Regions from separate parts of the Alteromonas sp. BL110 genome, predicted to be linked through region 1. Evidence: predicted binding sites of a transcription regulator. Region 1 holds the regulator's gene; the other holds the start of a gene.
The links. The regulator FliA, encoded in region 1, starts transcription of late flagellar genes. The targets are predictions, from matches to a motif close to CTAAAGNTNNNNNNNNNNNNGCCGATA.

Region 1 (9,080 bases):
CTGCTTATCGTGAATTTAGCGTTTGGCGTAATGACAAAAGCTGCACCACAGCTGAACATTTTCAGTATTGGCTTTTCTATTGCTCAGGTAATGGGGCTACTGATTATTTGGATAACGCTAGATAACTTTACTGCGCACTTTGAAACCCAATGGTTTAGAGCTGAACAGTTTATGTGTGAACTATTGAACATTTGTCCTTAGACAAACAATACTAGTCGTTTGCAGAATATGGCATGTCTGCGAGCAGGTTAGGTGGGTAAAATAAGCGAGAGAGGTTGGGGCGGCTAACAAGCCTTCCACCGCATGGATGCGGTGGCGGAGCTCCCATGGATGGGTTCACTGCGTGCTTGTTAGTCGTCCTGCCTCTCTCGCAACAGAGATGAACATAATCGAGCATGGCAGATTCAAGCGAAAAAACAGAAGACCCCACGGGGAAAAAACTCGATGATGCCCGAAAAAAAGGGCAGCTGGCCCGTTCCCGTGAACTATCCACAACTTTAGTGCTTATTGTTAGCGCCTTTATGTTTTTGTTCGTGGGTGAATGGGTTGCTGAATCTGTTTTCAAGCTTACCCAGCGAATGTTTATTCTCTCTCGCGACGAAACTTATGATACTACCCACATGTTTGGCGCTTGGGGCGAAGCTTTCTCAGCGGTAGGCCCTGCCGTGTTGCTTTACATGGTGGTAGCCATGATAGCCGGCATCTATGGCTCTATTGCGCTTGGCGGTTTTAACTTTACCTGGGAAGGCGCAAAGCCCAAGGGCTCCAAGATGAGCCCAATTCAGGGTTTTAAGCGAATGTTCGGCATGAACGGCCTAGTTGAGCTTTTAAAGTCCATCGCTAAAGTTGTGGTTATCATTAGTATGGCTATTGGGGCGCTGTTGTTCTTCGAAGATGAAGCGCTGCATTTAGATATGGAGCTTTATCCGGGCAACCTGTTTCACGCTATGGACATACTTAAATGGGCATTTCTCATTTTAGTATGTGGTATGATTCCCATCGCGCTTATTGATGTGCCTTATCAAATGTATAAGCACAACAAAGAAATGAAAATGACCAAGCAAGAGGTTAAAGACGAGCGCAAAAATGCAGAAGGCGACCCTATGGTGAAAGGTCGTATACGCCGCTTGCAGTATCAGGCTGCAACTAAGCGCATGATGCAGGAAGTACCACAGGCGGACGTAGTAGTAACTAACCCGACTCATTTTTCAGTAGCGATTAAGTATGACGAACAGGGTATAAGAGCACCTGTTGTCGTGGCAAAAGGGGCTGACGAACTGGCGATGCATATTCGAAAAATTGCTACTGCCAACGACGTACCCTTAATACCTTCTCCTGTACTCGCTCGTGCCATTTTTTATTCGACAGAAGTAGACGACGAAATTCCTAACGCCTTATTTATGGCGGTGGCTCAGGTGCTAGCGCACGTTTATCAGCTTAAAGCTCATAGGGCAGGGAAGGGCAAACGTCCTAAGCCACTTAAGCGAGATTTGCCTATACCTCCAGAATATCGTCGCTAAGCGACTGTATTAGCGCGGATTTTTCCCGCCTGTTTAAACATGGCGTGCACTTCTTAATCTATTAGCTGTACTTAAATACTGCTTCGTATAAAGCTGGCACGTTAGTTGAAAACTCTATTGAAGATTCACGTAAAGCGTCAATTTTCTGATAGAGAGACACCCAGCCATGCAGTTATCCGGTTATCTTCAGCGGTTCGATAAAAATCAGCTGCAAAATTTTACCAGTGGTTTAGGCGCGCCTATTGTCCTTTTGGCAATCATGGGAATGGTAATACTACCCATGCCGCCGTTTTTACTCGACGTATTGTTCAGCTTTAATATTGCGCTTTCTCTCGTCATTATTTTGGTGGCGGTACTTACCCAACGCCCTGTGGATTTTGGTATTTTCCCACTTGTGCTTCTAATAGCGACAGTTCTGCGTCTGGCACTAAACGTTGCGTCTACACGAGTTGTACTGCTTTACGGTCACGAAGGGGGAGATGCGGCAGGAAAGGTTATTGAAGCCTTCGGTGCGGTTGTTATTGGCGGTAACTATGCAGTGGGTATAGTCGTCTTCGCTATCCTTCTTATTATTAACTTCAAGGTAGTTACCGCTGGTGCTGGTCGTATATCTGAAGTGAGCGCTCGCTTTACCTTGGATGCTATGCCAGGTAAGCAAATGGCCATTGACGCCGATTTGAACGCAGGCTACATAGACCAAGACCAAGCGCGTCAGCGTCGTGAAGAAATAACGGCAGAAGCCGACTTTTACGGGTCGATGGACGGTGCATCAAAGTTTGTAAAAGGTGATGCAGTTGCCGGTCTTTTTATCATGCTTATCAATATTGTTGGCGGGTTATTTATTGGCATGATTCAGCACGGTCTTTCTTTTGGTAACGCCATAGAAATCTACACAATTTTGACCATTGGTGATGGTTTGGTAGCGCAGATACCTTCATTGTTACTTTCGGTAGCAACGGCGATTATCGTTACTCGAGAGAACGAAACCCAAGAAATGGGCAAAGAGATCCGTGGGCAGTTAGGAAATAATCAAGCGCTTTATATTGCATCAGGCGTGCTTTTCGTCATGGGTATTATACCGGGCATGCCTCATATCGCATTCTTGGGTTTTTCATTTTTGATTGCGGGCTTTGCATATTGGCAGACAGTTCAAGCTAAGAAAAAAGCTGCCGAGCCTCAATTACCAGAGAACATTACAAAAGATGAAACACTTGCGCCTGAAGTAAAAGAACTCGGTTGGGATGATGTTCAGCAAGTGGATACCATAGGTTTAGAAGTAGGTTATCGCTTAATTCCCCTTGTTGATAAATCCCAAGGTGGCGAGTTGTTGACACGGATTAAAGGCGTGCGTAAAAAGCTTTCTCAAGAACTGGGATTTCTTATTCCACCTGTTCATATTCGCGATAACTTAGACTTAGAGCCTAACACTTACACCATCGCTATGCTTGGCGTTACCATAGGCGATTCCGTTATTAGTCACGACGAAGAACTTGCGATTAATCCTGGACAAGTATTTGGCAAGCTAGAGGGGCGAGCCACTAAAGACCCTGCGTTCGGGCTAGATGCGGTGTGGATTAAGCCTAATAAGCGCGAGCACGCGCAAACTCTTGGTTATACAGTTGTTGATGCTGCTACAGTAGTCGCCACCCATTTAAGCCAATTACTTTCCAATAACGCTTATCAGTTACTAGGCCATGAAGAAGCACAACAGCTTCTAGATATGCTGGCCAAACAGCACCCTAAATTGGTTGAAGGTTTAGTGCCCGATATTTTGCCGCTTAGTACAGTTGTGAAAGTGCTGCAAACCTTGCTATTTGAAGGCGTGCCTATTCGCGATATGCGCACTATTGTTCAAACCCTTAGTGAATACGGTACACGCAGCCAAGACCCAGATGTACTGGTGTCTGCGGTGCGTATTGCACTTAAGCGTCTAATCGTTCAAGAAATTACCCAAGGGGCTAAAGAGATACCTGTCATAACCTTGGCGCCAGAGTTGGAACAGATGTTGCACCAGTCCCTTCAAGCAGGTGGCGAAGATGGTGCTGGTATTGAACCAGGTCTGGCAGACAAGCTGCAAAAATCATTGCAGCAGGCCAGTCAGCAGCAAGAGTTAGAAGGAGAACCTGCGGTACTCCTTACCTCAGGCATGCTACGACCCGTTCTGTCTCGCTTCTTAAAGTATTCTGTCGTTGGGCTGCATGTTCTTTCATACCAAGAAGTGCCTGATGACAAACAAATAAAAATAGTCAGTTCGGTCGGTCAATAATCTGACACTGGGTGATTGGAGAGGTTGCAATGAAAATTAGACGTTTCTTCGGCAAAGATATGCGTGAGGCGCTAAGCCAAGTTAAAGCTGAGTTGGGCAGCGATGCGGTGATCATGTCGAATCGCAAAGTCGCTGACGGCATCGAGCTTGTAGCAGCCTACGACAAAGAGCCTGAAGCTAAGCTTTTCACGCCTAAGGCGGCACCGCAAGCTGCGGCAAAAACGCCTGGCCAAAAGTCTGTGCCTAGCTTAAGTGAAATTATTGGTGACGACGGTCCTGACAGCTTAAGAGCGTTGCTGGAAAAGCAGCATGGTGGAAACGCAGAAGCCAGCAGTTCTGCCCAACCAACACAGCCTATGTCAGCGAACGCTAAGCACGCCAACGAAATTGCATCTCACTTAGATTTTTCAGAAGCGTTTATCGACGACCTTGGCACACAATCGCCAGCTCAAGATGTTGTCGAGCAAGAGACTTTTCCTGAGCACCAGGCGTCAAGTATGGGTGAAACACCAGTATCTCAGTCTGCTGAACTGGCTCAAATCAAAGAAGAGTTAGCTTCACTTCGCGACGTATTACAGTATCAAGTTGCGGATTTGATGGAAGCGAAGAATAAGCGTCAAAAACCTGTTCATCAATACTTGGTCACGCGATTAACCGATATGGGTTTAAGTAGTGCACTTGCAACACAGCTTATTAGCTACACACCGGCTCATTACAACGAACGTGACGCATGGGTATATCTTCTTAACCTATTGGCTAATCGCATAAATGTGACCGGAAACGATATACTTAGTTCACAAGGTGCCGTTGCGCTAGTTGGGCCTACTGGTACAGGTAAAACAACCACTGTTGCAAAGTTGGCCGCCCGCTACGCGCAGAAATACGGTGCAGAATCGGTGGCTATGATAACCATTGATACGTATAGAATTGCAGCCTATGAGCAGCTCGCGACATACGGAAAAATTATTGGCTGTACTGTGCGAAAAGCGCAAACTAGTGAAGAACTTGCAGATTTATTGTTTCAACTTCGTCATAAGCGACTAATATTGATTGATACAGCAGGTTTTAGTCAGCGTGATAGTCGATTAATTAAGCAAATTAAGCAGTTCGACAGTGGCCAAATGCCAAAAGTTAAAAAATATTTGGTTGCGCAAGCCAATACGCAATATCCGGCTTTGCAGAGAATCATTCAAGCGTATGACGATATTGAACTAAGTGGCTGTATTTTCACAAAGTTAGATGAGTGCTACTCTTTAGGAGAGGTACTTAGTGCAGCGGTTGAATACCAACTACCGGTTAGTTATGTCACCGATGGTCAAAAAGTGCCTGAAGACATTAAGATTGCAGAAGCGAAATCTTTGGTTTCCGCTGCTGCAAAGCTTTATAAAAAGTACGGTTTGAATCATACTAGTGGTAACAACGCAATTAAAACAGCATAAGCAGTATGATTGACGATCAAGCGAGTAGCTTAAGAAAAATGAAGCAATCACGGTTAATCAAAGTAATCGCCGTCACTGGTGGTAAAGGTGGCGTAGGTAAAACAAACATTACACTTAACACTGCTATCGCCATGGCGAAGCAGGGCAAGCGTGTAATGGTTCTTGACGCGGACCTTGGTCTTGCAAACGTAGATGTGATGTTAGGCCTACGAGTTGAGAAAAACCTATCTCACGTACTCTCTGGTGAGTGCACGTTGGACGAGGTTTTAGTAACCGGCCCTCACGGTATTAAGATTGCTCCTGCCACGTCTGGTACCCAGTCAATGGCAGAACTTTCACCCACACAGCACGCTGGCTTGATAAGAGCGTTTAGCGAGCTGCGTTCTCAAATAGACGTATTAATTGTCGACACCGCGGCTGGCATCTCAGATATGGTATTAAGCTTTTCTAAAGCATCCCAGGATATCATGGTGGTGGTTTGCGATGAGCCAACATCGTTAACTGATGCTTATGCGCTGATAAAAATCCTTAACCGTGAACACGGTGTTTTTCGCTTTAAAGTTGTGGCCAATATGGTTCGCGATGTGCGAGAAGGACAGGAATTATTTAGCAAATTAAGTAAAGTGACGGGGCGTTTTCTCGATGTTGCACTAGAATTAGTGGCAACGGTGCCATTTGACGAGAATATTCGCAAAGCGGTGCGTAAGCAAACTGCGATTGTTGATGCTTTTCCTGGCTCTCCTGCAGCCGTAGCGATAACTAAGTTAGCAAACAGGGCGCTTACTTGGCCTATTCCAGCTCAGCCCGGTGGCCACTTAGAATTTTTCATTGAACAATTAGTTGCAGAAAAAGCCGTAGGAAGTCAACGTTGAACAGCAAGGCAGCCGCTTATCAACAGCAAACAGATAAATCGCAATTAGTCGAAAGACATGCGCCTCTGGTTAAGCGTATTGCGCACCATTTGATGGCGCGCCTGCCTGCGAGTGTTCTTGTTGATGACCTTATTCAATCAGGCATGATTGGTTTGCTAGAGGCCGCTAGAAACTTTGATGGGTCAAAAGGCGCCAGCTTTGAAACCTTTGCAGGTATCCGCATTCGCGGTGCCATGCTGGACGAAATACGCAAAGGTGATTGGACGCCACGTTCTGTTCACCGAAATGGTCGCGCGATAACTGAAGCGATATCCCAGGTGGAAAGTGAAACTGGGCGCGACGCACGAGATTCCGATATTGCTGACAAGCTCAATGTGAGCTTGCAGGATTATCACCAGATGCTCAATGAAGTAAATGCTGGAAAGTTGGTGGGCATTGAAGATTTAGGTGTGTCGGAAGATGTGATCACTACTGAGCAAAGTCGAGGCAGTGATGCACCGTTAGAAGATTTAATGCAGGGCGCATTTCAAAAAGCGCTGGCCCATGCAATAACGACATTACCGGAGCGAGAAGCAATTGTTCTTTCACTTTACTATGATGAAGAACTAAACTTAAGAGAAATAGGCGAGGTTCTTGACGTAAGTGAGTCGAGAGTCAGTCAAATTCATAGTCAAGCCATGTTAAAACTCAAATCACGAATGAAATCGTGGCAAGCTGACGAAGAATAGAAATTAATAACAATTAACCCCTCAGTGGAGGCTATTTTGGACAAAAGCATGAAAATTCTCGTGGTCGATGACTTTTCAACCATGAGACGAATCATCAAAAACCTGCTTAAAGATTTGGGTTTTGCCAATATCCAGGAAGCGGATGACGGAAGCACCGCATTACCTATGTTACAACAAGGCGATTTCGACTTCGTTGTTACTGATTGGAACATGCCTGGTATGCAGGGCATAGATCTGCTCCGCGCGATTAGAGCCGATGACAAACTTAAGCATCTGCCAGTGCTTATGGTGACCGCCGAAGCGAAGAAGGAACAGATTGTAGCCGCTGCCCAAGCGGGTGTGAATGGCTACGTTGTTAAACCCTTCACCGCCGCAACGCTCAAAGAAAAACTAGATAAAATATTCGAACGTTTAGGTTGATCCAGACGCTCACCAGATAAATGAGGTTTACTGGATGTCAACGAATGTAAACGTTCCAATATCGTTAGAAGAAGCAAAGCAACTTGTCACTTTTCTTGAAGAAGGTGACAAAGCTTCAGCTAACGCACTACTTGAAGCTGTCTCAATGAAAGAAAACGTTGAGTTATTCGCTGAAGTAGGAAAGCTAACGCGTCAACTCCACGACGCTTTAAACAACTTTCAAATAGACGACCGCATCAAAAATTTGGCGACAGATGATATCCCTGATGCTCAGTCCCGCCTTACCTACGTAATTGAAGAAACCGAAAAAGCTGCTAATACTACTATGGATGCCGTTGAGGCAAGCATGCCCATCGCTGAATTGCTCGCAGAGCGAATCGAAAAGGTTATGCCAGAGTGGAAAAAGCTGATGAACCGCCAGATTGAGTTGGGTGAGTTTAAGGTTTTATGTGCAGACTTAGACGAATTGTTGGAAGACGGTTCGAATCAGTCAGCTAAACTTACACAGTTACTTACTGAAGTTTTGATGGCACAAGGTTATCAAGACTTAACTGGACAGGTGATTCGTCGCGTTATCGACTTGGTTAAAGAAGTCGAAGAAAGCCTTGTAAACATGCTTACTATGTTTGGCGAACGTGACGGTGCAGAACAAACTAAACCATCCAGCGTTAAGGCCGATAAGGTTGATGGTGTAGAGGCAGAAGGCCCAATTATTGATGCTGAAAAACGAGATGACGTCGTTTCAGGTCAAGATGATGTGGATGATCTTCTGTCTAGCTTAGGTTTTTAGGGGAGCGGGTGCATGTCGTTTGATGTTGACGAGGAAATATTACAGGACTTTCTAGTTGAAGCTGGAGAGATACTTGAACAATTACAAGAACAGCTCGTTGATCTTGAGAACAATCCTGAAGACGCGGATTTGCTTAACGCAATCTTTCGCGGCTATCACACAGTAAAAGGGGGAGCGGGCTTCCTTTCTCTTACTGAGTTAGTGGAGATTTGTCATGGTGCTGAAAACGTCTTTGACGTCATGCGCAACGGCCAACGAACGCTAACGCCTGAGTTAATGGATATCATTTTGCAAGCCACTGATGTGGTAGTTGAAATGTTTGAACGAGTGAAAGCTCAGGAGCCTTTAGAGCCTGCAGATGCACAACTCGTCGATGTGTTACACAAACTCAGCCGCCCAGAATCTCCAGATGAAAACATTTTTGATAATGCAAGCGCGGCTGAGCCCGAGGTCGTTGCAGAAGAGCCAGAATTAGTTATAGACGAACCAGTGCCTGCGCCATCGGATACCACTGAAAATAGCGGCGGTATAGAAGAAATCACTGAAGATGAGTTTGAGGCTCTCCTTGACGAGCTTCACGGAGGTGGTGCACCAGGGAAGTCGGCGTCAGCTAAAGCAGAGCCTGCACAAACGACAGCACCAGCGGCGAGCACAGACAGTGATGATATTACTGATGAAGAGTTCGAAGCGCTGTTAGATGACCTGCACGGAAAAGGTCAGTTTGGTGGGGACGAAAAAAGCGCTCCAGAAGCAGCATCAGCAGCTGCCCCGGCAAATAGTGCAGGTGACGAAGAAATCACCGACGATGAATTTGAAGCGCTGCTTGATCAGCTTCACGGCTCCGGTCAAGGGCCAACTAAACAAGACTCTGCTCCATCGGCACCTGAACCTAATGTAGACAAAGCGGCTACCGAAGCAGTTCAAAAAGCAAAGCAAGCAGCGTCAAGCGCTGCAGCTGCGCCTAAGGCGAAGCCTGCACCTAGTGCAACGAGTCCAGCAAAAGCGAGCAAAGCAGCTGCGCCAAAAGCGCCTGCCAAGAAAGATG
Region 2 (9,080 bases), 140 kb from region 1:
TGTGAATCCTAAAGCAACTGTACTGGTCGATGAAATCGCAAAGATCCTATCACCTCTGGGTATAGTTCGTGGTGGCTCAGACGTTGCCGGTGGCGGTCCAGATATTATACCGCTAGCAGCGAAAGGCGTACCTACTATCCGGTTAAATCAAAACGGACGAGATTATTTCGATCTTCATCACACGCCTGATGATACGTTAGATAAGATTAACCCTGATGAACTGGCGCAAAACATCGCAGCTTATGCAGCGAGCATATACTTGTTAGCAGATTCAGACGTTAACTTAAAAGCGAAGTAGTAATCACAGATCATTTCTACATGAGCAACGGTCAGTACACACTTGTGCTGGCCAGTGCTTTACTTATCACCGCACATATACTCATTTAATTAGTTTTGACACGATTTAACGCCGTTATTCTCTTTTGGATTACGGCAAGCTTATAAAGCGTTTAAAACTTGAATAATTATGAAGTGCGCATTTTATGGTAGATACTTTGTATAAGGCTTGCGGTTTTACATTAGCCAATGTGTATCCACTATTTGAAGCACTGAGCGATAATTAGTTAGCTTGCATAAGCTGGGCAACAAATCGCTTCGCTTCTTGCCTTGATGATAACTCTACATGCTGATAAGTATTCGCATGTTTAAAGGCAACGGACGTTTTGTTAATAGAGATATTTGAAATTAACGCACCTGGAATAGGGCTGTTAAACATAGAGATAGGGTTTTGATATTGCATATTAAATACTTCTTTATTGATATTGTTTGTTTTGAATTCCTCGCAGGTTGGGTTAAGAAATCTAAAAACGAAAATTAGGCTCGTTTTACGCCGCTTTGCGTGTAAAAGAGCCCATCTTTGCGGGTTATCTCAAATGGGAGAAATAACCCGAAACAAGCTTACAGATCTTAAAGAACTGATACGTTAGCAGCTTGTGGGCCTTTTTGGCCTTGTTCAACTTCAAAGCTAACCGCTTGACCTTCAGCAAGAGTCTTGAAGCCGTCAGAAGTGATTGAACGGAAGTGTACGAATACGTCTTTGCCACCAGCTTCAGGAGTAATGAAACCGAAACCTTTTTCTTCGTTAAACCACTTAACTGTACCGTTTACAGAATTAGACATAATAATAACCTTTTAAAAAATTGATGTAATGGTGGAAGCCACCGAATAGCAATAGACATAACTAAGCTAGTAAAGCAGTTGTATATCTATCTAGAACTTCAACTTGAAGGTATAAAGAAAGGTACAGCGCAGTATTAGGTAAAGCATAAAACATATCTAGAGCGAGCGAGACAATACAGATAATTTGTCAGGATGTCCAATTATTTCGGGATTATTTTTTAAACACTGCAATCTTACCCCACTATTATGGCGACTATGGCGACCATGAATTTATATGTTTATACAAGTCGGATATTAGCCAGGTTAACCTTATCCTTTTATAGAACTAGGTTTTAATAAGGCAAACATGTAGTCAAAATAAGGTAAAACCGCCATTGTGACAGGCTGCGGCAAAGGTTGGGTAAAACTATTACACATCGTCTATTAGATGCAGGAATGAAAGTTGCCATCGGCGAACGCACTGAAGAAACGATAAACCAGACCACTGAAAAGTTAGATGCGCTATCCCCTGATAAAGAAATTGAGTAAAAATGTGATGTATCAATGCATGTTGAAGTAGAGAGTTTTGTTGAAATGCTGGCCTACCTGTTAAGCTAGCCACGTCGCCCTAAATGATAATATCGGCATGTGGGGCTTTTGATACGTTTAAGTGGAATTGTAAAACTGTCTTAAAGCGTTAACATTTCCCCATTATCATAGCGTGTCGTTTGCGTTTACCAACGAAAGTACTCTGCAGGGCTTTGTCTGGATGGAGTTCTGTGCAGCTAGAGTTCTGGATACTTGTGTCAACTGCAAACGCGCACTTACAATGCAGTGTACCATCGGGTAATTCTGATGGTTCAAATAGGAAATAGTTATGCGAATGCTTCACACCATGCTTCGAGTTGAAAACTTAGAGGCTTCACTTCACTTCTACACCTCATTGATGGGCATGCGCCTTCTCAGACAATCAGAAAACAAAGAGTATGAGTACACCCTCGCTTTTGTAGGATACGGAGAAGAGACCGATAGCACTGTGTTAGAGCTTACCTATAACTGGGGTGACAACACCTATGATAAGGGTAACGCGTACGGCCACATCGCCATTGAAGTAGACGACATCTATCAGTTTTGTGAAAACTTAGAAGCAAATGGCGCTGAGGTGTATCGTAAACCCGGCCCTGTAAAAGGTGGCTCTACCGTCATCGCTTTTGTTTGCGACCCAGATGGGTATGCCATAGAACTTATTCAAAATAAGTCTATTTCACTATAGCAGCACGACGTCGCCAATATCTTTTAAGCGCTTGTAACATAAGCTTTCTGTGAAATGTACGGAATAAATAAGATGGCGATAAAAGTAAACACATGGAGTGGCAGTCACATGCTAGGTAACCGCTTATTATTTTCTTTAAACTGGGTAAGCAAGGGTATAGCGGGTTCGTCGAACCAGCTCAAGCTGAGATTAAAGGGCAATGCTAGGTTGCGCAATAGATACACGACTAGATTGGCATCGTTACTACCTGCTTTGGTGGTGCTATTTACAGGTTCCCTTGCCTCTGAGAGTGCGTTTGCAGCTGATGCTACGAATAGTAAAACCTCGCACGCTGAAGCAGAACATACCACTAGTGAAAAACTGCATTTTACCGTTATCGCCCATCGCGGTGCTTCTGGCTATTTGCCCGAACACACCCTTGAAGCAGCCACGCTAGCGTTCTCGCTGCGTCCTGACTTTATAGAGCAGGATGTTGTTATAACCAAAGATGACATCCCCGTTGTACTGCACGACATTCACTTGGAGACAGTCACTAATGTAGAAGATATTTTTCCAGCGCGCCACCGAGAGGACGGACGCTATTACGCCCGTGACTTCACCCTCGAAGAGCTTCGAGCATTGCGGGTACATGAGCGTGCCAACAGTGATGGCAAACAAGTTTTTAAAAGTAGGTACCGCGGCTCCCAGGCTAATTTTAAAGTGGCCACGTTAAGTGAACACTTTGAGCTAATCAGCGAACTTAATCGCCAATTCGGTACGTCTGTAGGCGTATACCCAGAAGTAAAGTCCCCTGCTTTTCACATTACTGAAGGTATTGATGCCAGTAAGATGGTTATCGACACATTAAAAAACTACGGGTTTGCGGGAGAAAACGGCAATAGTTACCTGCAGTGCTTTGACTTTAACGAGGTCAAACGCATTCGTGAAACCCTTGGGTATAAGGGCAAAGTAGTTATGCTGATTGGCGAGAACGATTGGGGCGAGAGCGACACCGACTACGATTGGCTGCGTACACAAGATGGCATGAAGCAAGTCGCGAAGTATGCAAACGGCATAGGCCCTTGGTTAGGCCATTTAATGGATACCAAGGCTATGGCTAAAGGGAAAGTAGAAGCAGCTAGTTGGGTTAAGTACGCTCACGATAATGAACTTACCATTCACCCCTACACTTATCGTCAGGATGCGCTTCCAGCGGGCATGTCTGGAGAACAAATTTTAGATGTATTGCAAAAAGATATTCGAGCTGACGGCGTTTTTACCGACCATTTAGTGCCTGTATTAACCTGGCGAGACAAAACAAATTAACGCAAGTTAAACGGGTTTAAGGCGCTTTAGCAAGCGCCTATGACTTGGATAGTCGTACCACTACGCGCCTGTTTTGCGCGCGGCTTTCTCGCGTATCGTTTGGCGCGATATGACGTTTTTCACCGTGGCCTGTTAGCTGGATCCTATCTTCAGGTACACCTAGCGTAGTTAAATAACTTTTTACTTCATTAGCCCGTCGAATAGACAACTGTTCGTTATTGTAACGGCCACCGTAGCTGTCCGTATAACCATCAAGAAGCACAAGCTCTAGTTCGCTGTCCTCTTTTAAATATTCGCCTATCATGGTTAAACGCTTTTGCGAATACTTAGTAAGTTCCGTGCTGTTGTTCTGATAAGACAACACCGTGTAGGCAATGTCATCAAAACTAAAAGGCAGCAAATTCGACACGCATTTAACGAAGTCGCGATACACGCCTGAGAAGTTGCTCGCGTTCAATGCCACACTTACCTGGTCGTACTTGTTATACCAATCTTGGTAATAAATCGTGGGCCAAAAGCCTTTTTCTAATTCAGATAACATGGTCCATGCAGCATCTTGCGGCAGGTCGCCGTTGTATTGCTTGCGAATAGACATATCTGCAATGGTCTTTGGCGCCACACCAGGCATCCATTTCGGTGGAACAGAGTAAACCGCAGCTACATCAAACTTGTTTGGTAGCATATACATATCTAACTCAAATTCCATGTTGAGCTGTTTTGACGCAGAACTTGTGAACATGGCTTCGCCGTAACCAGGCAATTCGTGGTTAAGTGTACATTGCAGGCGCGTGTCAGTATCAATACGCCAGTTGGAGCTTTCTATGGTTGCAGAATATTGCCGCATGGCAGCATGGGACGACAATGACCCCACCATCCCCAATAAAGCGATATATTTTAATTTCGACACCATTTCGACACCATAACGAAAGTCAGATTAACATAGATGTAGGCCTTTCATACGCCCACCAATCTCTAAGAGCCATAAATTGTACCCATGCGCTTTAAACCGCAAATTGAGTGTTTGAAAAATTCATGGTTAATAGGATTATCGTCCAAAGTGTAGAAAAGTTTAGCGTTTAATACCATTAGCGTTTCGTACTATTAGCGCTTCTCATCTTCGAGGTTTTCAAATTGAAACTGGCAACTCGAAGATATCCTTGCGATAATTCTGTCTGCTAATACGTTTCGCAGGTAGGTTCGCATTTAAAGCAGCCGACCAGTTTCTGCAATCTAGTCTTACAAGAGTGTTTATGTCTGCCAACCCTCCCCTTCTTTCCCAGCGCTTTCGAGGTTATTTTCCCGTTGTCATCGACGTTGAAACGGCCGGATTTAATGCAGGTACTGACGCCTTATTAGAACTAGCAGCAGTTACAGTGAAAATGGATGAAGACGGAATACTGCATCCTGATCAAACCTTTCACTACCATATAGACCCGTTCGAGGGCGCTAATCTTGAGCCTGCAGCATTAGAATTTAATGGCATTGATCCGAATTGCGCATTGCGAGGTGCTATTGAGGAAAGCGAAGCCATGAAGGATTTATGTAAAGGCATTCGCAAAGCACAGAAAAATGCAGATTGTCAGCGTTCCGTTATCGTTGCTCATAACGCAACTTTTGATCAAAGCTTCGTTAATGCTGCCATTGAACGCTGCAATATAAAGCGCACGCCCTTTCATCCATTTGTTTCCTTCGATACCACCAGCCTTGCTGGCCTTGCTCTCGGTCAAACTGTGCTGGTAAAAGCGTGCCGGGCGGCAGGCATATCGTTTGACCAAAATGAGGCGCACAGCGCACTTTATGATGCACAGAAAACCACCGAGCTATTTTGCTATATGGTCAATCGCTACAAGGCGTTGGGTGGCTGGCCTGTGGAAGATCAAGAGTAGTTTTTTTCGATAAACGCCATAAACAGAAACAGCGCCAAAAGGCGCTGTTTTCTTATTATCTTTGAACAGATTAGCTTATAGTTTATCTGCTTCTTCAGATAGGTACTTAGCTACACCTTCAGGTGATGCGTCCATACCTGATTTACCTTCAGTCCAACCTGCAGGGCAAACTTCGCCATGCTCTTCGTGGAACGCTAGTGCATCAACCATGCGAAGCATTTCGTCAACGTTACGACCAAGAGGAAGATCGTTTACTACTTGGTGGCGTACCATACCTTCTGCATCGATAAGGAATGAACCGCGGAAAGCAACACCATCTTCAGGGTGCTCAACATCATATGCTTGGCATATGTCGTGTTTTACATCAGCAACAAGCGTGTATTTAACTGGACCGATACCACCTTGATTTACTGGGGTATTTCTCCACGCGTTGTGTGAAAACTGAGAATCAATTGAAACACCAATTACTTCAACACCGCGCTTTTTAAATTCGTCAAAACGCTTGTCAAAAGCGATAAGCTCAGACGGGCATACAAAAGTAAAATCTAGCGGGTAAAAGAATACAACAGCTTTTTTGCCCTTGATTGCTTCACTTAGTGTGAAAGAATCTACGATTTCACCGCTACCAAGTACCGCAGCTGCAGTAAAATCAGGCGCTGGGCGGCCAACTAATACACTCATGAGTCTCTCCATTTATATTTGGATTGTAATAATAGAAGTGATTACATTGCGTAACCACTTTGATAGGAAATTTCCTCCTCAGAAAATAGGTACGAATAAAGAAATAACAATATTAAACAATGAGTTTTTTTACTGCTCGTACCAATAATACTAGTCCGCATAAATAGTTATCCAGATATTACCCAGTCATTACCTAATTGCGGTTTATTAAACTTGCCATTATCTGCTTGCCAAAACAAAGAATAACAATTATTATCATTTACAGATTCATTTGGAGTACGTTTAATGTTTGTTTGCATGTGCTATGGGGTAACAGATAAAAGCATTCGCGCGGCGGTTGAAGAAAACGGCGTGGGAAATGTGCGTGAGTTACGCCAACATTTAGAGCTAGGCTCACAGTGCGGTAAGTGCATCAACATGGCGCAACAAATTATCGATCAAACCATCATTGATGAGTCACTTTTCAAAAACGTCGGCTAATATTAAAGTCCAAGGCTAAATAGCACAGCCTTATTGCCGAACACGTTTTGCCTATCTACTTAAGCTAAAGCTTTATTCATCTGGAAAAGCTCGGTTTTGCTCCCTCACCTTTTCCCAAATTAGCTCCGTCAACACTATTAGCTATTTAAAGCGATACTCCACACCCGCATAGTAAAAAGCGCCGTTAATGCCGCCCGGCGATGTTGGTGGATAAAGCGCCCCCACCTCTCCTTTAAACGGGTTTTCATCTGGCAACGCATCAAACACGTTTTGTGCGCCAAGTGTTAGCTGAATGTCAGGTAAAACGTTCCAAGTGAGTTGAACGTCGAAAGTGGTTAGAGCACTGCCGTAAATATCCAAACCAGCCGAAGCATCAAGATGGTCTTCATAAAATTTACCGTAGTAATTTAACCGCCAAGTAAATGCCCATTCGTTTTTTGATTGCTCCAGCGTAATACTACCCCGATGAGCCGGAAGGTTGTCTTCTAACATACGTACCCGTGCCTCAGTTAAGTTAGGCAGTAGCGTGATTACACCATCGGTTAGCACAGGATACAAAGATACACGTTCAACTTGCGTGTCTGTCCAGTTGTAGGCAACTAACACTGAGTTTGACCAGTCGTTTAACGCAAAGCTGTAGTTAACAACTAAATCGACCCCCTGTGTTTTAGTATCAAAATCATTCGTAAAATACTTAGCTGAATTGTATCGAGCCGCATCTGGGCGCCCTTGAGCAATAAGCGCATTAACGTCTTTATCGGTTAAAGGAATGGCCGATGTAGTACTAATACGATCGATAAGGCGAATATTAAAATAGTCAAGCGTAGCAAAGAAGTTTTCACCTGCTTGCATAACTATGCCCAAGCTAAAGTTTACTGATTCTTCAGGCGTCAGCGGGGTGGCCCCAAGCTGCTGAGAGATAAGGTCGGTTGGAGGCAAGGTTGCTTGGTCTTCTAAACCATTAACACCATAGGCAGTGGTCACGTTTATAACGTTGCTTTGCCCCACCGTCGGTGCTTTAAAGCCCGTATTGACAGAACCTCGCAGTGCAAACTCTTCGCTAAGTGTGTAGCGCGTACTTAGCTTTCCATCGAAAGTCGACCCGAAATCACTGAAATGCTCTACCCTCGTTGCTAGACCAAACTGCCACGCTTCGGTTGCATAAAACTCCACATCAGCATACGCTGCCCAGTTGCTGCGACTCCAGTGACCAGCAGACTGAGGCTGATAACCTGGAAAACCGTTAGAGCCTATTGAGAAGCCTTCACTTAAGCCTATCGGTGGCTCTAAAGCGAATGGGCCTGCAATATACGAGGCTTCATCGCCCGCTTTTTGGAAATACGACTCTTTTCTCCACTCGACACCTGCTGCTATGCTCACCGGGTCCTCAAAAAAAGTCTGGATCAGTTTCGTAAAGTCCAGATTAAACGTGCGCTCTACTTGCGATACCCCGCCTGGCGAAAAGGTCGTTGGGCTTAGCGGGCCCAGCGAAGGATTGACCGTATTTGATATGGTGTACTCAATATCGCTATAGCCTAAGGTAGCACTGATATCCATCGCCCAACCGTGACGCAATTCATGTTTTATACCCATTGCAAGAGAAGCATCGGTTATCGTCCCTCCGAACCGAGGAGTAAAACCACCCGGGAACCACTCATTGAAGGCAAAGCAGTTTGCACCAAGTGCTGTAGTGTTATCGGCAATAAGCTGGTAGTTAGAGTCCTCTAGTACGTTGTCATTCGATAAGGAAATTGAAGGGCACGCTATACCGCTGTTTAGTCCATCTAAATCAGCAACAATAAGGCGGCTTTCGCCAGTATTTGGATCCGTTCGGCTAAAAACACCTTCGCGAGTTTGCGGGTTTCGGAAATAAAACCCTCCGTTTATTTCTCTTCTCGCAGCGGTTGCAAAGCTATAAAAATGAGACGTTGTCGAAATATCGCCACCTGCATTGAGTGCGAGTTTAATATCCTCGCTAACATCTAGAGCTCCCCAAACTTGAGATGGCGAGGCAATAAAGCTATTTCCTTGGTCAATTAGCGATTGAGCATCGTCTCGCTGTAACGAACGCGACGTGCCGTTTTGCTGTCGGTATTCCGCAGTGGCGTTAAAAAACCCCGACTCTCCTAGCGCAAAGCCTTTATTAAGCTGTATTTGAAACAGTTCACCATCGCCCTCGCTGTATCCTCCGACTTTAAGCGCAACGCTCCCTCCCTCACGGTCATCTTTTAGCACAAAATTGATCACACCAGCGATAGCATCTGAGCCATACTGGGCAGACGCCCCGTCTCGCAGTACTTCCACTTGTTTTAACGCATAAGCAGGTATAACGGATATATCGGGACCTTGAGCACCAT

Region 2: D1814_RS02085 (flagellar protein MotY) is a predicted target of FliA. The motif match lies at 4,723-4,749, and genes of this name have one in related genera.

What each region holds. Positions count from the first base shown of each region.
Region 1 is NZ_CP031967.1:606,412-615,491, reverse strand. It holds gene fliR (flagellar biosynthetic protein FliR) at 1-201, shown strand, start outside; gene flhB (flagellar biosynthesis protein FlhB) at 396-1,520, shown strand; gene flhA (flagellar biosynthesis protein FlhA) at 1,687-3,786, shown strand; gene flhF (flagellar biosynthesis protein FlhF) at 3,816-5,225, shown strand; gene D1814_RS02720 (MinD/ParA family protein) at 5,231-6,097, shown strand; gene D1814_RS02715 (RNA polymerase sigma factor FliA) at 6,094-6,825, shown strand; gene cheY (chemotaxis response regulator CheY) at 6,862-7,245, shown strand; gene D1814_RS02705 (protein phosphatase CheZ) at 7,280-8,035, shown strand; gene D1814_RS02700 (chemotaxis protein CheA) at 8,048-9,080, shown strand, end outside.
Region 2 is NZ_CP031967.1:462,371-471,450, forward strand. It holds gene D1814_RS02060 (M20/M25/M40 family metallo-hydrolase) at 1-298, shown strand, start outside; gene D1814_RS02065 (hypothetical protein) at 560-739, opposite strand; gene cspE (transcription antiterminator/RNA stability regulator CspE) at 907-1,119, opposite strand; gene gloA (lactoylglutathione lyase) at 1,976-2,371, shown strand; gene glpQ (glycerophosphodiester phosphodiesterase) at 2,444-3,676, shown strand; gene D1814_RS02085 (flagellar protein MotY) at 3,714-4,586, opposite strand; gene rnt (ribonuclease T) at 4,927-5,562, shown strand; gene D1814_RS02095 (peroxiredoxin) at 5,638-6,243, opposite strand; gene D1814_RS02100 (bacterioferritin-associated ferredoxin) at 6,529-6,723, shown strand; gene D1814_RS02105 (TonB-dependent receptor) at 6,865-9,080, opposite strand, start outside.